Regions from separate parts of the Shewanella sp. WXL01 genome, predicted to be linked through region 1. Evidence: predicted binding sites of a transcription regulator. Region 1 holds the regulator's gene; each other region holds the start of a gene.

The links. The regulator sigma-54, encoded in region 1, starts transcription at its own class of promoters, with help from an activator protein. The targets are predictions, from matches to a motif close to GTTGGCACGNNNNTNGNNT.
Region 2: G3R49_RS06325 (flagella assembly protein FlgT) is a predicted target of sigma-54. The motif match lies at 3,870-3,888, and genes of this name have one in related genera.
Region 3: G3R49_RS06495 (PAS domain-containing sensor histidine kinase) is a predicted target of sigma-54. The motif match lies at 4,679-4,697, and genes of this name have one in related genera.

What each region holds. Positions count from the first base shown of each region.
Region 1 is NZ_JAAIKQ010000001.1:591,697-599,129, forward strand. It holds gene mgtE (magnesium transporter) at 51-1,412, opposite strand; gene G3R49_RS02405 (HPr family phosphocarrier protein) at 1,521-1,790, opposite strand; gene rapZ (RNase adapter RapZ) at 1,819-2,679, opposite strand; gene ptsN (PTS IIA-like nitrogen regulatory protein PtsN) at 2,676-3,119, opposite strand; gene hpf (ribosome hibernation promoting factor) at 3,122-3,409, opposite strand; gene G3R49_RS02425 (RNA polymerase factor sigma-54) at 3,433-4,926, opposite strand; gene lptB (LPS export ABC transporter ATP-binding protein) at 5,072-5,806, opposite strand; gene lptA (lipopolysaccharide transport periplasmic protein LptA) at 5,815-6,396, opposite strand; gene lptC (LPS export ABC transporter periplasmic protein LptC) at 6,407-6,967, opposite strand; gene kdsC (3-deoxy-manno-octulosonate-8-phosphatase KdsC) at 6,964-7,433, opposite strand, start outside.
Region 2 is NZ_JAAIKQ010000002.1:257,109-264,541, reverse strand. It holds gene G3R49_RS06350 (replication endonuclease) at 1-304, opposite strand, end outside; gene G3R49_RS06345 (hypothetical protein) at 297-614, opposite strand; gene G3R49_RS06340 (helix-turn-helix domain-containing protein) at 894-1,079, opposite strand; gene G3R49_RS06335 (hypothetical protein) at 1,189-2,079, opposite strand; tRNA gene G3R49_RS06330 (tRNA-Arg) at 2,291-2,366, opposite strand; gene G3R49_RS06325 (flagella assembly protein FlgT) at 2,455-3,720, opposite strand; gene G3R49_RS06320 (FlgO family outer membrane protein) at 4,036-4,743, shown strand; gene G3R49_RS06315 (LPP20 family lipoprotein) at 4,740-5,189, shown strand; gene G3R49_RS06310 (DUF6268 family outer membrane beta-barrel protein) at 5,300-6,202, opposite strand; gene G3R49_RS06305 (TetR/AcrR family transcriptional regulator) at 6,662-7,300, opposite strand.
Region 3 is NZ_JAAIKQ010000002.1:292,499-299,931, forward strand. It holds gene G3R49_RS06470 (flagellar protein FlaG) at 1-245, shown strand, start outside; gene fliD (flagellar filament capping protein FliD) at 321-1,688, shown strand; gene G3R49_RS06480 (hypothetical protein) at 1,774-2,100, shown strand; gene fliS (flagellar export chaperone FliS) at 2,108-2,518, shown strand; gene G3R49_RS06490 (sigma-54 dependent transcriptional regulator) at 2,927-4,357, shown strand; gene G3R49_RS06495 (PAS domain-containing sensor histidine kinase) at 4,848-5,870, shown strand; gene G3R49_RS06500 (sigma-54 dependent transcriptional regulator) at 5,863-7,212, shown strand; gene fliE (flagellar hook-basal body complex protein FliE) at 7,422-7,433, shown strand, end outside.

The DNA of each region.
Region 1 (7,433 bases):
GCAGACGGTTTGCCGCAAGCGGCTTAAGCATATTTGGATAGAGTGAGGTGCTACATTAAGAAGGCTGTAGCTAAGCCTAGAAACGCGAACAAGCCGATGACATCAGTGACAGTGGTTAATACCATGCCGCCAGCCAATGCTGGATCAATATTGAATTTTTTAAGAATAAGTGGAATGCCTGCACCGGCTAAGCCTGCTACTGTCATATTGATCAGCATAGCACCGCCGATGAGCCCAGCTAAGGCTATCTCACCTTTCCAAAGCCATACGGCCGCAAATACTAATACTGCCCACATAACCCCATTTAAACAGCCAATGGCTAGCTCTTTGCCAATAAGCCAGCGCGAGTTACTTTGGCCAATATGTCCAAGGGCAATACCGCGGATCACCAGTGCTAAGGTTTGGTTACCTGCAACGCCGCCCATACTCGGCACAATGGTCATTAAGATTGCAATGGTAGCGAATTGCTCAAGGGTGTTTTCGAACATGTTGCTCACCGAGGCGGCAAGTAAGGCGGCAAACAAGTTAATGGTTAACCATAATGAACGTTTGAAGGTACTTTTCACGACGGGGCCGAAGGTATCTTCAGCGTCGTCCATACCTGCCATACCCATCATGTCATGCTCTGCATTTTCACGAATAACATCAACCACATCATCAATGGTGATACGCCCAAGCAGTTTGGCATCGCTATCAACAATGGGTGCAGACATCCAGTCATGGCGCTCGAACAGTTGCGCCACTTCATTAGCTGGCATGTCGACAGGAATGCTCTCTAACTCAATATCCATGACATCGCGCACCGACATACTAGGGTTACAGGTTAATAAATCAGATAGTCTTACACCGCCGAGTACTTGGTCGCGCCTGTCGACTACGTACAGCATGTCTGTGGCATCAGGTAGATGCCCTCGTTGGCGCAGGTATCTAAGTACAACATCAATGTTAACGTCAGGGCGAAGGGTAACTGTATCTGTATTCATTAAACTACCCGCAGTATCATCTGGGTAACTCAATGCTTGTTCAACTCTGTGCCTGTCTTGACTGGTCATTGATTGCAACACCTGATGATAAACGGTATCAGGCAATGAGCGCAGAATGTAGGCGAGGTCGTCGGTATCCATACCGGCGGTTGCTTGCGCTAACCGCTCCGGCGTCATATTACTAATGAGGGCGTCTTTTAGGTCTTCACCAAGCTCTTCTAAGATTTCTCCAGCTTGTTCCTGGTCAATCAATTGCCATAGTACTTGACGGCTGCGAGGTGGGGAAGACTCAAGAATGAGGGCAACGTCTGAAGGTGCCATGTCGTGCAGCATGTTGCGCACGTGGACAAACATGCCGCTTCCTAGGGCCTGGGTGAGTTGATTGAGTCTTTGCTCTGTTAGCTCTGTATCTAAAACTTCGACACCCATTGGTAGACTCTCCCCAAAAAAATTTTGCTAATGGTAGCTTATCAAGTCGAGTACCACTAATTCATTTTTATGATATTGATGTTAAAAATTCGCTTGTATCACAGAGGGTTAACTGTTTTCCTCGAACTTAGCATCAATCAATGCGCTTACTGCATCGAGTGCAGCCTGAGCATCATTACCGCTAGCTGTGAGGGTAATGGTTTTTCCTACACCGCTTTCCAACATTAATAGCCCTAATACGCTGGCTGCGCTTGCTTGCTTGTCGCCATGGATAAGCGTTATTTCGGCGTCGAATTTCGCAGCTAGGGTTGCTAGTTTAGTTGCTGCGCGAGCGTGCAGCCCGAGCTTGTTAGATATGGTTATTTGTCGTTGCAGCATAGGGTTGTGCACTTTTTATAAGTATAGGCTAGCTTTGTGCTGGCGTGCTTAGCTCGCGGTGACTCACAAGTATTTTGTGTTTGATGTGCGTGCTAAGGCGTTTTGCTACTTGTTCAGCAATAAACACTGAGCGGTGTTGACCACCAGTACAACCTATCGCGATGGTGACATAGCTGCGGTTGTTACGCTCAAGTTGCGGCATCCAGGTTTCGAAAAAATTGTCGATTTGCAGAACAAACTTACCTACCTGAGGTTGCTGATTAAGGAAATTTTGTACCCCTTTGTCTAGGCCTGTTAGTGGTCTTAGCTCAGGCTCCCAGTGAGGGTTAGGTAGAAAGCGCACATCAAACATAAAGTCTGCTTCTTTAGGCATACCATATTTAAAGCCAAACGAGTTGATATTGATCACCAGTTCACGGTCGACACTGCCAAGCAAAATTTCTCTAACCTTGTCACTGAGCTCATAGATGTTGAACTCGGAGGTATCAATAAAGTGGTCAGTTATATTCGAAATAGGCTCGAGTAATTTACCTTCTTGAATTATGGCGTCTTGCAAAGACAGGTGTTGCTTAGACAATGGATGTAAACGGCGCGTTTCGCTATAACGTTTGAGTAGCACTTTGTCGTTCGAGCTCAAAAAGAAGCTAGTGATACTGATATCGGCTGGTAATAGTTGTAGCTGAGCCTGCAGTACTTTTCCTTGCTCCTTTATGTTGCGCACATCAACGCTAATCGCAATAAGCTCATGTGAGCCTTTAAGCTGCTCAAGCAATGTATTGATCAATGGGATCGGCAGATTGTCGACACAGTAGTAACCTAAGTCTTCTAGCACCCTAAGTGCAACGGACTTTCCTGAGCCTGAACGACCTGAGACGATAACCAGTTTCATTGAGCGATCACCTGATAGAGTTGAGTTTTATCTGTTGATTTACGTAACTGTTTGAGTGTTTGCTTGTCATTAAGTTTTTCTGCAATATAAGCCAACGTCGCTAAATGTTGCTGACATTGATCTGACGGTACAATAAGCGCAAATAGTAAATCGACAGGCTTGTTGTCGATGGCATCGAAATCAATTGATTCATCGCACTTGATAAACACCGCAATGGGCTGCTCGATATTGTCTAAACGACCGTGGGGAATCGCGATACCATTGCCTATACCTGTACTACCTTTTTTTTCACGAGCGACAAGACTTTCGAAAATTTCTTGTGCTGAAAGGTCTGTGTATTGCTCTGCTGCGATTTCGCTAATGAGTTGCAATACCTTTTTTTTACTGCCCGGAGTGGCACAGGCAGTGCACTCCGGCTGCAGGATGGTACGAATTTCCATCATTAATGCTTGGTTAGCTTCTCTTTATGTTTGATTACCTGGCGGTCAAGTTTGCTGATCAAAGAGTCGATTGCAGCATACATGTCGCTATGTTCAGAAGTGGCGAAGACTTCTCCTCCACTAAGGCTGACTTTAGCCTCAGCCTTTTGTACTTGTTTGTCGACATTTAGGATAACGTGCACATTGTTGATTTGCTCAAAATGACGTTCTAGTTTGGCAAATTTACTGTCAACATACTCTCTGAGTGAGTCAGTTAACTCAATGTGGTGCCCCGTTAGGTTTATTTGCATATATCGTCCTCCTTTGATTGAGCTTATAAGCTCTTACGTTGGTTTGAGGGCGGGATAAGCATTGCTTCACGGTATTTCGCTATCGTACGACGAGCAACATTAATCCCTTGCTCCGCTAACAGTTGTGCCATTTTGCTATCGCTTAATGGCTTTTTCTGATTTTCAGCGGCGACCAGCTTTTTGATAAAGGCGCGAATAGCTGTAGATGAGCATTCGCCACCGTCATCTGTGCTGACATGGCTTGAGAAAAAGTATTTGAGTTCAAACAGACCGCGTGGCGTATGCATGTACTTTTGTGTGGTAACCCTGGAAATAGTGGATTCATGCATCTCGACGGCCTCAGCAATATCGTTGAGTACCATTGGTTTCATGGCTTCTTCACCATATTCAAAGAAGCCTTGTTGGAACTGTACGATACAGTTGGCCACTTTTAACAGGGTGTCATTACGGCTTTCTAGACTCTTAATGAACCATTTAGCCTCTTGCAAATGACCGCGAATAAACTGGCTGTCAGCCTGGCTTTTGGTGCTACGAGCCATAGAAGCGTAATGCTGATTGACACCAATTTTTGGCATGTTGTCAGGGTTAAGCTCCACGACCCAGCGGCCATTTTTCTTTAATACTGACACATCAGGTATGACATATTCATCATCACTAGGTGTGATTGCCGCACCAGGCTTTGGATTCAATGATTGGATCAGGTGAATTGCTTCCCTAAGTTCATCTTCTTTAAGCTTGGTTTTACGCATAAGTAAACGAAAATCACGGCCAGCAATTAGGTCGAGATAGTTGGCAATCAACATACGCGCATTGTCAATATGAGGGGTGTCATTAGGAAATTGCGCTAACTGTATAAGCAGGCACTCACTTAGATCGCGCGCAGCAACGCCAATGGGGTCAAAATGCTGAATACGTTTAAGTACTGCTTCAACCTCTTCTAGCTCAACCTCTTCATCGCCCATGGCGCTAAGGATATCTTCGGTGCTTTGGGTTAAATAGCCTGTATCGTCAATGGCATCGATAATGGCGGTGGCGATGGCTAAATCGGTATCAGAAAAAGGAGTGAGGTTTTTTTGCCATTCTAAATGCTCGTATAGACCTTCTGTGGTCTCGCCTTGAAATGGCATATCATCGTCGCGTGATCCAGAGCTGGTTGCGCCAGTGCTGGCAACTGGTGAGGCTGTATAGACTTCATCCCAGGTGGTGTCCATTGGCAGCTCGTCAGGCATAGATTCTTTATTGAGCGAGTCTGCGAGATCAACGTTGGAAGTGTCTGTTTCAGCAGACTTTTGGCTTGCTTCACTAAAATCGGTATCAGCTTGATCTTGTTTGTCTTTTGAGGCGTCTTTACCGTCGTAAAATTCTTCTTCTACTTCAAGCAGTGGGTTAGAGTCTAATGCTTGTTGTATTTCTTGTTGTAGCTCCAATGAAGACAGCTGCAGTAGGCGAATTGCCTGTTGCAGTTGTGGGGTCATAGTCAGGTGTTGACCCATTTTGAGCTGTAGTGACGCTTTCATTTACCACTTATCCCTAGGTATCGTATAAGAGACACACATTAATGCTTGTAATTGGCTTCCTTAGGAGAGACTGGATTGGTACTCAGTCGAAGCTAATGCTGTCGCCGCCCATGTAGTTGAGCGAGCGAAACCAAAACATCAATAACTATAGCTTGAATTGTTCACCTAAGTATACTGCACGAACTTGCTGATCGCTCAAGATCTCATCTGGTGTCCCCTCGGCAATTAAGTTGCCCTGGCTCACGATATAAGCATGCTCACAAACATCGAGGGTTTCACGCACATTATGGTCAGTGATCAACACCCCTAGACCACGAGATTTGAGTTGCTGAATAATTTTCTTGATGTCGATTACCGAAATTGGGTCAACCCCCGCAAATGGTTCATCGAGCAAGATAAATTTCGGGTTTGCAGCCAGTGCCCGGGCAATTTCTACTCGGCGACGTTCACCGCCTGATAATGCCATACCTTGGCTATCGCGAATGTGAGTGATATGGAATTCTTCGAGTAAATGTTCAAGTTCTTCAACACGTTGCTCTTTAGTTAGCTCTTTACGTGTTTGTAAAACTGCCATGATGTTGTCGTGTACAGTTAGCTTACGGAAGATGCTTGCCTCTTGGGGTAAGTAACCAATGCCTTTGCGCGCACGCAGATGCATTGGATCAGAAGTTAAATCATCGGCATCAATTAAAATGCGCCCGTGGTCGCTTTTTACAAGTCCAACAACCATGTAAAAGGTAGTGGTTTTACCTGCACCATTTGGGCCCAGTAGACCAACAATTTGCCCAGTGGAAACCGATAAGCTTACGTCTTTCACTACTTGGCGGTTCTTATAGCTTTTAGCCAGGTTTTCAGCCGTTAAGGTGATTTGCTCTGTCATTACTTAGCCTACTGATTACCTTGTGTTGATGGCTCTTGCTGTTGTTCTATTCGCGTTTGCGGCTCAGGCTGCTGCTCGACAGGCGCTTGCTCTGACGGATCTTGGAAGTTCTCTGGCTGGATAATGGTTATCACTCGCTCATCGCCCTTACTTTGGGCTATGAGTTCTTGCTTATCAATGTTGTAGCGAATGATATCGCCTGTCACCTGACTGCCTGCTTGGTCAAGCTTAGCCTTACCTGTTAGCGTCAAGGTGGTGCTTGCGAGGTCGTAGCGTACTTCAGAGGCGCTAGCGGTACCGATTTTACCGTCGTCTAACTCTTGTGAAAAAGTCGCAGGGTTACCAGTGGCGACTAAGGTTTTGGTTACAGAGTTATCAGAAGTAAATGCGCGTAGTTCATCTGCTTGAATATTGATTGAACCTTGAACCACAGTCACTGGACCATAAAAAATGATTTGGTTATTTTTTATATCTGCCTTTTGGCTAACTGAGCTAATTTTTACTTGCTGCTGTAAGTCGCCTTCTTTTGCTTCAAGGGAGCTCATTGGGCTAACAAACCCAAGGGCAACAATTGCTGAAGCCAACAACATCTGGCGTGGATTAACGTGGTTCATAACGTCCTTCTACCTGACTAAGTAGTGTTAATTCTTGAGTATTTAGGTCTGCATGTAAACCTAAACCTTGAATTTGAAAGCCTTTGCCCTCGATAAATACCGCTGATTTAGAGGTGCCAATTAAGGTATTTAAATCCAATTGTATCTGTTGTGTGCTCAGCGATTGCAAAGGCTCATCAACGTCAACTGCATCAATAAGTACATCTTGGCTGAGCGTCACCACATCTTTATTTTTATCTAATTGACCTTTGCTAGCACTCAGTTGCCATTGTGCTTCGCCATCTTCAGGAAACACCAGATAAACAGGGTCAGTAAAGTGAGTCATGTTAGTCGACTCAAAATGCTCCATGTGTTTAGCACTCACTCGGCTTTCGATCTGCCCTAAATCATTAAAGGTGGTGGTTTTAAGATCGTTAGCGATAAACTCTGGGCGGTCGACACCTGAGTCGACTTTTAGAGCTTGCTCGTTACGCTTGGCTTGTACTTGCCAATAGAGAATAAGCGCGGCGCTAAAAAACGCGATGATGGCGAGGGTGACTCGGCTCATACACTCATACCGTGAGCGCTAGCCAGTTTATCTTGGCTTTGCAAAAGTAGATCGGTTAACTCACGCAGCGCGCCGTGACCACCGTTAATACTGGTTGTCATATCACAGTGTTGCTTAACAAACGGGTGCCCGTCAGCGACACAAACTGATAGACCTACCGCCTTCATAACGGGTAAGTCCACCATGTCATCGCCAATATAGGCCACTTGCTCTGGTGTAACTTGATACAGCTCAAGGAGTTCTTTAAATGGCACAAACTTGTCGTCAATACCTTGGTAGATATGAGTGATGCCCAACGCAGTCATACGGTTTTCGACAATCTGCGATTTGCGACCTGTGATCACAGCAACTTGAATGCCGCTGCCAAGCAGTGAGCGCACTCCATAGCCATCACGGGTGTGGAACGCTTTAAGCTCTTCGCCAGCATTGCTGAGGTAGATACGGCCATCTGAAAATACGCCGTCTA
Region 2 (7,433 bases), on a different contig from region 1:
CAATTGCGCTATAGGCCTTAAATAAACTTACTGAGTTAAACCTTGCTTCAATAATTGTGCATTGTCGAGCATGGTTATTCGCTCTGATTTGGTAATTGCTATCTTCAATGCTAACGCAGTACATGCTACTTCTATGGCCTAGCACTTTCGATATTGCTTTTGCTATATGGCGAATGTAGGTGTTAGCCTCCCTTCTGTTTGGCTGTTTTTGGTAGTTATTCATAACAGCATTTTTATGGATTTGGGGTAAGCCAAGCAAACGGCTTTTAACCCAATCCGCATCATGAGGATGAACTTCAGGCATGGTTAAGCTCCCCCTGTAATTGGACATCTATTTGTTTTAGCTTTTCTATTCCTCGTTGGTTGATTGTGCATATTAGATAGCGAATACCCGTTATGTAATGGATATCCTCCTTAATGAAACCACAAGCCTTTAGTTTAAATAGTGTTCGCCGTTGAAATGCTTCAACGGTTTTCTGGTCATTTGTGCTCGGTCGTTCACCTCTAATGATTTTGCCAATATCAGGGCATAGTTCGATACACACTGAGATGCTATTGCCTGTTTTACCTAGCCAATAAAGCAAGGCAAGTTGGTCTTTACTTAATGCGGCCATTACTTGCCCCCTTTATTATCAGTAGGAGTTTTCGTTACATTAACGGGCTTATGTTCGTTAACGAGTGCAGCAGCCCGTAACGGGTACATTGAGACCAATTTAGGCGTTGTACCCGTTAACGGGTATAAAGTGGTTTTATCTATCTGTTCCTTAGTGGTACTCGTTAATGGCGATCTGCTGTTAAAGCCTTGAAGCCAACCATTTATACCTTCGAGCTTTGCCTGAAGCTTTATCAAGCCAAAGATAAGAACACAATCAAAAAGGTTTAATGTAAAAAAACTATAGAGTGTGGTCATAAACCCTCCCGTTAACGAAGTTTTCAACATCGCTTTGACGGTACATCACACGACGACCAACTTTGATAAATCTGAGAGGGTAACGTCCTGTACAACGCCATACTGAGAGAGTGCCGATTGTCACTCCTAATTGTCTCGCCACTTCCGCAGGGGTGAGTAGTGTTTGCATAATTAACTCCGATTAGTTTGTGTTTGTCGGAGTTACAATATGATCATGTTGGTAAAGTGTATGCGCTTGTGAGGCTCAAAAAGGTGTTTCTCAGGGTGAGAAGCACTTTTTAGTTTGCTTTTTTTGTTAGCTCTAAGAACCAACGATAAACAGTATTAAATCCTTGATATTCACTAGAGAAAGGGTGCTGCAGAGATTTAGCGTATTCATTAATGCGCGGGAATAGCCGCTCAGCTGCTTGTTTTGGGTTCTTAAACTTCCGCTGTTTGTATAGTTCAAGAGCGTATGCTTTACGTTTCCTATTCTTACTATGGCGGGAATCTTGCCCTTTTTGTGAGTGAAGCTTTGCAAGCTCTATAGCACCTTTATTTTTGGTGATTTCGTCTTGAAACCCAGTGTAAATTGGAGCGTTCATAAACTGCTTTTGAGTAAAGATTTTATAAAACAATTTAGCTTGGTCTGGCAGGCCTGCCATATGACAAACGAAGGCACCTTGAAGTAATTCAGCTACTTCTTCAGGGATATAATTAAAGATTTGAGACTGTTCGGCAGGGAATAAGTCAGCAAGTGCATCAGTAATTGATTTTGCAGCCGCCAACTTTCTGGCTGCTTCAATATCAGGGGCTATATCTTGATCTATAAGGTCACAAAAAAATGCTTCAAAAACCTTAGCGCCTTCCAGCCTTTCTTGTTCGATGATAACTTGGCTTTCGGGTAGTTTAGCCAATTCACGGGCTAGGGTTTCTTCCTTAACACCTTCTGGAAGCAACTCCTTTAATTTTGAATCGCTTTCCATAAGAGCGATGAATGAATCAAGCGTATCATTTGCCTTACCAACAAGATTTGATACATCTTGGTCATCAATATTTGACGCTGCGTTAATAACAGCCCGTATATCAAAAGGCATTTCATCGAAAAAATCTCGTTTAATTCTATCGCCACCAGCTTGGTCGGGACTATTATCAGCGCCAGTACTTTTGTCCTTATTCGATTCACTCATCGCGAAACTTCATCCTTGTCTTTGATTTAGCCTAAAACTATAAAAAACAGAGCTGAAAGTCTATAACCGAGCTTAATGCCTTAAAACTGAGATTATTCGATATGGTTATAACAAAAAGTGCTAAAAACGTGTATTCAAAGGCGGCACATAGGCGGCACAGAACTCAATGAAAAAGTTAATAGTTTGATTTTTAAGGAAAAAACATGCGGACTGGTCTCCCCACAAGGACTCGAACCCTGATCGGCCGCTTAGGAGGCGGCTGCTCTATCCTGTTGAGCTATAGGGAGACTTGGGCTGATTATACGCAAATTCCCGTCGATGAAAACCCTTTGTTATCGATATATTCACGGATTAAACTCGTTAAAATTTAATTGGTTAAATCTTGATCGCTATATCGTTAATCTGGATGTTATTAGCGCTTTCTATTCCAGAAATAATTGCAGTCGCTGTGTTCTCTGTCACTTGATCAATAGTCACATTGGCGCGGGTTTTACTGGCCACGGCGCGCATGGTGTTAATTCTATCGGGGATATTACGCTGCAAAACGATTTGGAATTTATCGCCCATTTTAACGCCATTATTTCGGCCTAAGTTCAACACAACTCTATCACCCTGACGCGCAACGATTTGCCCAAGTAAAGGTCGACAATTAAGTTGGTTATCCAACTCAATTAAACTGCGCTCAAATAACTCATTAAGCTTTAAACCATAGCTGGATTGCCAAAAACGCGCTGAGCTTGTTGATACAGCCTGGCTCTTGTCAAACTCCCAAGTAGACGAGCTTTCAAAAGAATCTGACCACACAAGCTCACCACTAATGCCATGATACAAATTAAGCTTAAATTTGATGTAACGCTCTGGATAATGCTCGACCAAACCAAATAATGAGGTCTCATAATCCTCTACGGAAATATCGGTGATCTCAGGCTGCAATACATAATGACTATCGGTCGCCTCACTTAGCCAGCTAGGCAGCACATTGCCGCGATAGTTCGTGAGCTTATTGGTATGGTCTAGTAACTCGTCAGCATGCACATTGGCAACGCTGTACTGGGAATAGGCATTTAACGCATCACCAAATTGAATAGAAAAATCACGTTGTAAATATGCTAGCTGACCGTAGGCTAGATCGCGTTTATTCTTAATTGAGGCTTTCGGCAACATGATTGTCGCCTTTAAACCCTGACTAACGCATTGCTCAGCCCTTTGCTGCTCAACCACTTCCATTCTTAGCACGACTGAGATTTTGTCGTCACTGATTATCTCGCTAACCAATTGCACATCATTAGCTGCGCCAATACGCTGAATTTGAAACGAGTCCAGCGTTAGCTTACCTTGGTCAATTTGTTGATTACTGGAAAAGTTAACCCCGGCTTTAAGACTGGCATAATTTAGCGCTTGGCTAATTGCATCTTCACGGGCTTTCTCAATATTACCATTCACAATGGTTGCTTTACCGGTTACCTCTACCTGCTCAGCAATCGCTGGATTTGACAGCAAAGCAATACAAGCTGCCAGTGCAGGTGCAGCCAAAGCGCGAGTAAACGAACAGCTAGGTAACGAAAAGTGTACTGACAACTTACTACAGTCAGCCAATTGCCAAAACCTTGGAAATTTAACCTGTTCAAGCTTATGTTTCATTCGCTTACCTATTCTACATTTGAGCGTTAACGTTTGTTTGTGATGCGCTGATGACGTTAATTGAGTCTACAGTCAGCACAAACACAGCTAGCGGCCAGACTGCCAAATTTTTGTCTGAATACTACGCCAATCTATACCTAGTTAGATAAAAGCAAATTTTATGCCTAAGCTGCTCAAGTAGCTACAAGTAGTGAAAGCACATATAAGCCATGATTATCAGTAAAGTAATCTGAAGCCGCGCCGATAATTTAGATAATCAGGTATTTGCCATAGACGATTTTTGCGTCAACCATGGCTTAAGGCGAAGGAATAAATATGAAATTGCAGCATTACTTGTCAGTTGTTGCACTTGCACTACTTGGCACCAGCGCATGTAGCTCAACGCAAGTTCCCACTGCTGAGCGCTTATCGTTTAGCAATGACTTGCAGGTAGTTGATGGGCAGATATCAGCAGAGTCGCCGCAAGTAACCTATGATGTCATGGCATCAGGCATTGCACCTAAAGGCCAGGTAAATACTTGGGCAGAGACGTTAGCCAATGAACTCGTGCTGCAAAACGATGGCTTGAGAAGCGACCAACCATTGGTAGTGGCAACCCCGGTGATGACAGCCGATTATAGCCAGACCAACCCACTTGCAGCCCAGTTGCAGCAAGGTTTAATGACAGCATTCCACGCCCATGAATTCAACGTTGTCGACCTCAATGTAGCCAACGCTATTCGCGTTACTGATCAAGGCGAGTTTTTACTATCACGTAACTGGGAGATGCTGCCAAGCGACCTGCCTGTTGCCCATGTACTTGTTTCAACCATGTCACTGACTAATGAAGGCGTAGTGTTTAACGGCCGCATCGTCGATATTACCAATAACCGCGTGGTATCTTCTGTTCAGTCGTTTGTTGACGGTGCAAGCCTGTCAGGTTACCTGCAAGCGCCATCAACTATCGAAAATCGTAACGGCTTGTTATATCGCCACGCCAATGCTGCCGATGGGCGCTATTCAGTTATAGGAGACAACCAATGAGAAGCCTAATCATTGCAGCGTTGTTACTGACGTTAACCGCTTGCGCATCGCCTGATAAATATGTGCAGTGGGAAACTGAAGCGCCTGAAAACTTTCCAACGATTACTGCTGTAGGTTACGCGCCACTTGAGTTACAACTTAGTGACAACAAGTCGCAAAAAGTATTAATGGCAATGCAGGCGTCGAAAATTGCCGCCTACCGTGAGCTTGCCGAGCAAGTCTATGGTCAGCGTATTGACGCTAATAGCTCTGTGAGTGATTGGGTATTAAATGATGATCAGGTTCGCGCCAGTGTTAGTGGCATTATTCGAGGCGCTAAGATAGTGAAAACTTATCCTTCAGGGGAGTTTTATGTCACAGAGTTGTCCTTAGACTTTGAGCAGGTATGGCACTTATATCAGCAACAAAACCGCCCAAGAAAAGTCAAAGAAGTCACCTACTTCTAGATTTAAAGATAGAGATACCTAGCCTGATTAAATCCAAGATAGCTAACATAGTAAAAGGCCGCTAAGTCATTTAACTTAGAGGCCTTCTCTATACATGTGTGCCTGAATATCTAAAACTTCACTTCAAACGACACTGCACCGGCAAATTGGTTTTCTATCTCTTGAGAAAACTCTGTTTGGCTCTGCTCCATTTCACCAGAGAAGTAATAGCCGCCATACATGTTGACATGAACACTTTTGCTCGCCTGCCAACCTGCACGTAAAAAGCTCACCCATTCTTCAATTTCAATGCTGACATCATCATCTTCCACAAGGAAGCGCTCGGTGCGACGTGATGAACCAAATCCAAAGTCCCAGTCATCGTTTAGTTTGTATCTAAGCTCTAGACCAGCTGGTCCACTAAATCCAGCTTGAAATGGGTTAGTCAGAACCCAGTTGTCATTTATCTGCCATTTCACCGCCAGATAAGGAATAGTGCGTACTTTAGAAATATCGTTTAGGTACGCAACACCCATTCCTAACATATTTCCCGACTCAAAGCGGTACATACCCATCCCCACAACACCATAACTCTCGGCGTTAGACGATGACGCGGTATTGGCATAAGCGTATTGCAGCTTTGGAGCAAGCATTAACATCCACTGCTCGTTTGGTCGATAATTGACCGACAAGCCAACACTGTAACGGTTGATTGAATTCCAAGGCACTTCGTTGCTCACGAGTTGGTTACCTTGATTAATTTTCCATCCATAATCGAGGTTGTCGTACCCCAGATTCGCGCCTATCGACCACTGCCTGTTTAACGGCATAGTGGCAGCGAGACCTATCATCCAAACATCACGCTTAAACTCATTACCTTGATCGCCAACTTGAGCATTGGGCGCAGAGGTACGAGCGACGTTAAATTTAAAAGGCGAATAACTATAGGCGGCTTGGGCGCTCCCAATGGAACTGGAAAGAGCTAAAGCAAGAATACTACCGGAAACAAACTTAGCGTTATTTGATACAGTCATTGTCGAAGTCCATTCGTTTCGGCAGGCTAAACCAGATTGCGCTGCCAATAATTATTGTGAGTTGGATCATGTCATAATATACGCCCATGTTCACAAAAATGTTCAATTAAATGAAGAAAATATCGAAATAAAAACTGTATAGCATTAGGGCCAGTTGGTCTTTCAAGATTATTTTTGCAGCCGCTTGTTGGAAATTTATACAAGGCAACGACTTTGATGTGTGGTTGCTCCACATGATAAGTCGTTAACGCAGTAGAAATGACAACAAGCGCTGCCTGAAAGGTTCGTTTAAAAGCACCTACGCCCTTAGCAAAGAGCTTAGTTTGTTGCGAGCCCTGTTGTTAAAATCAATAGGTTTAGGTGACTAGACGTCATCGCTCGCGTCGCGATTAAAGTGCTTTTAATTCGAACAAATTCTAATCAGCAAAGATTAACAGGCCCTAGGTATCGAATGGTTAATTACCGGCTATCGGCTCGGTAAGCGCGTAAGAACATATCAGCACAGTCTTGCAAGTATTGCTGGCGCAGCAACATGTCTTCCTCAAAGTTTAACCCTAACTCTAGTGCGACTCGCTGCTCACCAAATAACATCAGACAAAACCGCACGGCACAATCCCTTGGCTTGTCGAAATGATAACGACCTAGCTCATTTACCTTAGCAAAGTAGGTTTCAAGCAATTCAAAAACATGCAAAGGCCCAGCTTCATAGTAGAGCTTTGAAGTATCTGGGTGAGTATCCGCCTGAGAGACACAAGCCTTATAAACGGTCAGCGCCTCTTCAGAAATAATCATCTCGCCAAAGTGCTTCGCAAAGGTTTTGAGTGCTAACTCTGGCTGAGCAGGGTCTTCCAGCAAATCTCCGGTGAGTTGATGCACCACACATTTAGACTCAATGGCCGAAGCGAACAAAATATCTTTGGAGCCAAAGTGAGAGTAAACCGTTTGTTTAGATACACCTGCAAGCTTAGCGACTTCGTCCATACTGGTGTGCACAAAACCCTGGTTACAAAATAACTCAATCGCAGAAGTTAAAATCTGCTGCCGTTTTTGCTCACTTCGAGTCAGTTTTATCGGGTTGTTTGGTATGTGTTTTTGCATGTTTCTCGCCTTACCGGTTAGCCATAATTTGACTAATGTGGGTTCATTAAAACACAAACTAGACTAGACAGTCCAGTTTGGTTAAATTAGACTTGCCAGTCTAGAATGTATACAAATTGTTGCAAGCAGGCCG
Region 3 (7,433 bases), on a different contig from region 1:
AAGGCGAAGATAAGCAGCAAGAGCAAGAGGAATTAACCCAGGTAGCTGATGACCTAACTGAAATGGTGTCAATGATGCAAAAAGGGCTAAAATTCTCTGTAGATAAAGATTCTGGTGAACAAGTTATTAAGGTTCAAGATATTGAATCTGGTGATGTGATTCGTCAAATTCCAAGTGAAGAGGCGCTGCGCTTAGCTGAAAAATTAAGTGAAGTGTCTGGCATTTTGATGAAAATTGAAGCCTAAGAACAAACTATTGTTCTTTGGCGCTTTTTTTGGCTTTACCCTTAAGGTATAACACCTGGGTAAAAGGAGTAATATATGTCTTTAACAGCAACAGGTATCGGGTCAGGTCTTGATATCACTTCGATTGTGAAAGTTCTTGTTGATGCAGAAAAAGTGCCAAAAGAAGCTATCTTTGATAACACCGAAGCGAATATTAAATCCAAAGTATCGGCAATTGGCACCCTAAAGAGTAAAATCTCAGCTTTCCAAGATGCCATGGAAAAGCTTAAAGATGGTAGCTCGGTTAACCAACGCACGGTATCGACTGGCGAAAGTATGTATGTAAGCGCTGAAGCAACAAGCTCCGCCAAAGCTGGTAGCTATGAAATTCAGGTCGAACAGCTTGCTAAATCCCACAAAGTTGGTGGTGCGTTTAAATCTGATGCTGCGCAAACAGTTGGTGCCGGTTCAATTGATTTAACTATAGGAAGCGAGAGCTTTTCAGTTGATATTGAAGCGACTGATGATCTAAATGCGATCGCCGCTAAAGTTAACGATGCGACAGATAACATAGGCGTAACTGCAACTGTGATTACCAGTGATGGTGGTAGTCGCATCGTATTTACGTCAGATACCGAAGGTACAGATAGTCAAATTTCTGTTAATGCAACAGATACTAGTGGTACTGGGTTATCTGATATGTTTAATGGTGCGAACCTGACTGAAGTTCAAGCTGCGCAAAACTCCATTGTTCATATTGATGGACAAAAACTTACGTCGCAAACCAACGAAGTCAGTAATGCAATATCTGGGGTGACGTTAGAGCTAACCAAAGCAGATTTGAACGAAACAACCACGCTAAAGATTGGGCTCGACGAAGAGGGCGTTAAAGAAAATATCCAGGGGTTTGTTGATGCCTATAACTCTCTGGTTGAATCAATAACAGATCTTTCAACGTACGACACCGAGAAAGAAGAAGCTGCTGCATTGCAAGGTGATTCGTTGTTGAGATCGCTAAGTTCTCAACTTCGCTCGATCGTGAGCGACCGTGTAGACGATGGTAATGGCAATACCACAGCGCTCTATGATATTGGTGTTGAACTCGACCGTTACGGTAAGCTGAACATAGACTCAAGTAAACTTGATGAAACCATCAAGAATGATATGGATAGCCTAGAAAACCTTTTTGCCAAGGACACAGTTGGTCTGGCCGTTCAGTTTGATGAACTTGCTGAAAATTACGTAAAATCAGGTGGTCTGATTGATTCTCGTAACAATAGCTATACGGAAGAAACTAAGCGTTTAGCGGATCAGCGTGAAGCTTTTGAATTGAAAATGACCCAGCTAGAAGCAAGATTAACCAAGCAATTTAATGCGATGGATCTTGTTGTTGCTAGCCTCAATGCCGAGAGCGCGGGACTTTCAGCTAAGCTCGCCTCATTACCAGGTGTCGTCTCACAATAATTTTAAAAATGGGTAGTTAGAGACTTATCCAGAGCAAGTCGTTAACATAAGCTACCCACTAGAGTTATCAAAGTAGGTAACTAAATTGCAGCAGTATAATGATATTGGGCAGCTCAATCATGAGATTGGGTTGCTCCTCGATGCGATAGACACCACGCCAGCAGAAGAAGAAAAATCTGATTTGTTGGTACAAACCTTGCTAGACCTTATTGGTGAGCGTCAAACTTTCGTACAAGCTATTATCGAAAGTGAGGATGTGACGCAACAAGAGGTGCAGGCTCAACTTCAGTTAACTCAAGAGTTTGCCGCTAAAGCCAATAAAGCGCTAATTCATCGTCGTGACTTGCTGACTACGCGTCAGTCAAACAAGCGAAAAATTAACGTTTACAAAGACATAGATTTAAATAGGTAGGTGAAAGATGAGAGGTTCATTACAGTCTTATCGTAAAGTTTCCCTTGAAAGTGAGATTGCAGTTGCTTCCCCTCATAGGATCATTCAGATGATGTTCAGTGGGGCGTTAGAGCGTTTAGCGCAAGCTCGATTCGCTATTGAGCGCAATGATATTGAGAACAAAGGGATTTTCATTGGTAAGGCCATCGGGCTTATCAATGGACTAAATAACAGTTTAAACATGGACGAAGGCGGAGATATCCCCGTTAACCTAAGTCGATTGTATGATTTTATGTTGATAAAGCTCTCCGAAGCCAACATCAATAATGATGTGAAGGCTATCGATGATGTGTCAGAGATCCTACGTACCATCAAAGAAGGTTGGGATGCTATCCCTAATGATGAGCATCATATGAGTAGTGCTGATAGCGCTAATTAAGCTTTAGTGAATAAAGACGCTTTCGGGCGTCTTTTTTTGTGCCTGTAATCTGACGGTCATACCATAAAGCGTTAAAAAAGCTGATAAAGTGAGCAAAATTGAACTAAAATCAACCGAGTGTTTGATTATATTTAGTCAGTGCTTGCTAATAGCTTCAGCTTAATACACTATTTGTATATTCGTACCGAATGCTAATACTTATGTGTAAGTGTCGGTGAATTGTGTAGTGAAAGTAGAAATATCTGCATAGCGAAATGACGGTTCGTTGAGCAGGCTAAATTACAGTATGTAAGTGGATTTTTATAGTAAAAGAAAGTCACATTATAGTGATTACTATTAAACACTTCAGCTTACTCTGGAGAGATGACTCAACGTAAACCTAGTACTTTTTAAAGCTTGGCTTTCTGAATGATGCAAATAGAACAAAAAATCTTAATTGTCGGAACCCCATCAGAACGCGTTTCCCGCTTGTGCTGTATTTTCGAGTTTTTGGGAGAACAGTGCGAAATTATAACTGCAGATGCGTTGGTTGAGCTGCTAGAAGCTGCTCGTTATCGAGCTCTTGTCATTGCAACTGATGAAGTTGTCCCTGAATCTATCAAAAACATTGCTTCTGTTGCGCCTTGGCAACCGATTTTGTTGCTCGGTGCAGCTGAGCTAAAACTTTCCAATATTTTGGGTATCGTTGAAGAGCCGCTAAGTTACCCTCAATTGACCGAGCTGCTGCATTTTTGTCAGGTGTTCGGCCAAGTCAAAAAAGAACAAGTTCCTACCAGTGGTAATCAAACCAAACTTTTCCGTAGCCTTGTCGGTCGCAGTAACGGTATTGCCAACGTACGCCACTTGATAAATCAAGTCGCAGGTTCAGATGCAACAGTACTGGTGTTAGGCCAGTCAGGAACTGGTAAAGAAGTTGTGGCGCGTAATATTCATTACATGTCAGAACGCCGTGATGGCCCATTTATTCCTGTTAACTGTGGTGCGATTCCTCCTGAGTTATTAGAAAGCGAGCTTTTTGGTCATGAAAAAGGTTCGTTTACAGGCGCTATTTCAGCTCGTAAAGGCCGGTTTGAATTGGCTGAGGGCGGTACCTTATTCCTTGACGAAATTGGTGATATGCCGCTGCAGATGCAGGTAAAGTTACTGCGTGTATTACAAGAGCGTGTGTTTGAGCGTGTGGGCGGCAGCAAAACCATTAATACTAATGTTCGCGTTGTCGCTGCAACTCATCGTGATCTTGAATCCATGATTGAGGAAAACGAGTTTCGCGAGGATTTATACTATCGTCTCAATGTTTTCCCAATTGAAATGCCTGCATTGAGTGAGCGTAGTGAAGACATTCCACTGCTTTTGCAAGAGCTTGTTAGCCGCGTGTTTAATGAAGGTCGTGGTAAGGTTCGTTTTACTCAACGTGCGATTGAATCACTTAAAGAGCATACCTGGTCAGGCAATGTGCGCGAATTATCTAATTTGGTTGAGCGTTTAACTATTCTGTACCCTGGTGGTCTAGTTGATGTTAACGATTTGCCAAGGAAGTATCGCCATATTGACGTACCAGAGTACTCTGTTGAGGTCAGTGAAGAGCAACTTGAACGAGATGCATTGGCTTCAATCTTTAATGATGAAGAGCCTGTTGAGATCCCTGAGACTCGTTTCCCTACAGAGCTTCCTCCAGAAGGGGTGAATCTGAAAGATTTACTTGCAGAGTTAGAGATCGACATGATCCGTCAAGCGCTTGAGCAACAAGATAGTGTCGTTGCTAGGGCCGCAGAAATGCTTGGTATCCGCCGTACCACTCTAGTTGAGAAAATGCGAAAGTATGGCATGGGCAAAGACTAAGCCTAAATTGGTGCTTTAAATAAAAACCTGCAGCAGCAGGTTTTTTTGTACCTGAGCGCCGGCTTTTATCCTTGTCAAAGCTGAGCTAAATTAAGCTAACTGAACTAGGCTTAACAGCGCAAGTGCTGACTTCTATTAGCCTTCAGCAGTCATTCTTTAAGCTTTATTGCAAATTAAATTAATCGACACATCTGCTTTAATATGAGCTGAGGTTTGGCTTTGCCGCGAGTTTTTGATTTGAATATTGCTTAGTGTTTGCTCTGGCACTATTTCAGATCTCACTGGGGCTAATATGAATTAGCGTGTTAGCGAACATTAACCATTGGCATGATACGTGCAGAGTAACGTCAAACGTAAATCTTTTGACGGAGTTTCCATGTATTCAGCTCAAGCTATCACTGAATATCAATCGAACAATGATAAGCAGCCTCAGGCAGCGCTTAGGCAAGTGGATTGTCAATCAGTTGAAGCACCAAGCACGGATGCAAGTATGACTATTTCTACCTTAAAAGAGGCGGCGAATATGTCTAATCAAATGGCGCACATTCTTCAGGCTATGCCGTCTGGAGTGGTCATTATTGATGGTAATGGTGTAGTAACACTCGCTAACCCAGTTGCAACGGAATTGTTAGGTAGGCCATTGCAAGGGGCAAAGTGGTTTGATGTTATCAATCGCTCATTTGCGCCGCAAAAAGACGATGGTCATGAGGTGTCGCTGAAAAATGGCCGCAGGGTTAAATTGGCGATTACCCCTCTGACTCCAGAGCCTGGCCAGTTGATAGTGTTAACAGACTTAACAGAAACTCGCTTACTCCAAAAGAATTTATCACACATGCAACGCCTATCTGCGCTAGGAAAAATGGTAGCATCATTGGCTCATCAGGTGCGCACGCCATTGTCTGCAGCGTTGCTGTATGCATCAAATCTTGGTAGTCCTAAACTAACAGAATCCGCCAAGCAGCGTTTTCAAATCAAACTTGTCGACCGATTAAATGAGCTCGAGCGCCAAGTAAATGACATGCTGCTAATGGCTAAAGGTCGCCAGGATGAACTAGCTGATACAGTGACGCTAGGTCAGCTGATTGAGCGTGTTATGGATAACTGTGAGCCGATTGCGCTTAAGCATAGTTGCGAACTAACCGTTGAAAATACCAGTGAGAGCCAGATACAAGCCAATGCTAGCGCCCTAAGCTCAGCATTTAACAATCTAATCATTAATGCGCTGGAAGCCGGTGCTAACTTAGTCAAAATTGTTGCGAGTGAAGATCAGCAGCAAGTGTTTATTGATGTGATTGACAATGGCAAGGGTCTCGACAGTGCCAACGCTAAGCAAATTTTAGAGCCTTTCTTCACCACAAAGTCACAAGGTACAGGCCTCGGCTTAGCCGTGGTGCAATCAGTAGTGCGTAATCATCAAGGTGATATTCAACTTAAAAGCAAACCGGGCGAGGGCTGTCATTTCCGACTAACCTTTAATAAGCAAAATGCTCGTCAAGGAGGACAAGATGCCTGAAGCGAAATTACTGTTAGTTGAAGATGATGCATCTTTACGTGAGGCATTACTTGATACCCTAATGCTCGCTCAATATGAGTGCGTTGATGTTGCTAGTGCTGAAGAAGCGATTATGGCGCTAAAGCAAAATACCTTTGATATGGTGATAAGCGACGTACAAATGCCAGGTATTGGTGGTTTAGGTTTGCTGAATTATTTACAGCAACATCACCCTAAAACGCCGATGTTGTTGATGACCGCATTTGCCACCATTGACAGCGCGGTAGAAGCGATTAAGCAAGGTGCGGTAGATTACCTCGCCAAGCCGTTTGCACCAGAAGTATTACTGAATCAGGTGTCACGCTACTTACCCCTTAATGACAACTCTGGGCAACCGGTAGCGGCAGATGATAAATCTTTGGCATTGCTGAATTTAGCTAAACGTGTTGCTAGCTCAGATGCGTCAGTGATGATCATGGGGCCTAGTGGTTCGGGTAAAGAGGTGATGGCGCGTTATATTCACGACAACAGCCCACGTCATGAAGCGCCGTTTGTAGCTATTAACTGTGCGGCTATTCCTGAAAACATGCTTGAGGCGACGTTATTTGGCTACGAGAAGGGCGCTTTTACCGGTGCTTATCAAGCCTGTCCTGGTAAATTCGAGCAAGCCCATGGCGGAACTTTACTGCTTGATGAAATCTCTGAGATGGAATTGGGTCTACAAGCAAAACTGCTCCGAGTTTTGCAAGAGCGGGAAGTAGAGCGTTTAGGCGGACGTAAGACCATCAAGCTTGATGTGCGCGTACTGGCAACTTCAAACCGAGACTTGAAAGCCATGGCAACTTCAGGTGAGTTTAGGGAAGATTTGTACTACCGCATCAATGTATTTCCTCTGACTTGGCCAGCGTTAAACCAGCGCCCCGCGGATATTATTCCACTTGCTAATCACTTACTGGCTAAACATGCTGAGCGCTTGGCAATCACACCTGTGCCAACACTTGATGAAGCCGCCACGCGGCGGTTACTGACTCATCGCTGGCCGGGGAATGTGCGAGAGCTAGATAACGTGGTGCAGCGCGCCTTGATTTTACGAGTCGGTGATGAAATCAGTGCTAACGACATTATTCTCGATAGCGCTGACGTGCCAGCTGCGGTTGAACCCGCAGCAGAATTGACGAGTGCGCCACAAGTGGAAGCGCTAGGCAGTGAGCTTAAAGCGCAAGAGCACGTGATTATTCTTGAGACCTTGAATCAGTGCAATGGTAGCCGTAAACAAGTGGCAGAAAAGCTTGGGATCAGTGCCAGAACACTAAGATACAAGATGGCAAAAATGCGCGATATGGGTATTCAGATCCCTGCCTAAGTGCATATGAATAAGTGTAGCCTGTATGCTGTTATCAGCAGCAGGCTATTCTCTTTGTGTAGCTAAACCTCACAAGAAACAGCAACACTTGCTGAATTAATCAACAATCACTTCCCTAAAAAGTTCAACAGTTATTCTGTTGGCATCCTAATTGCTTTAACTCTATATAGATTGAGAATGCCGTCAATTAATCGACGAAGGAGTTAAACATGCAGATCAGC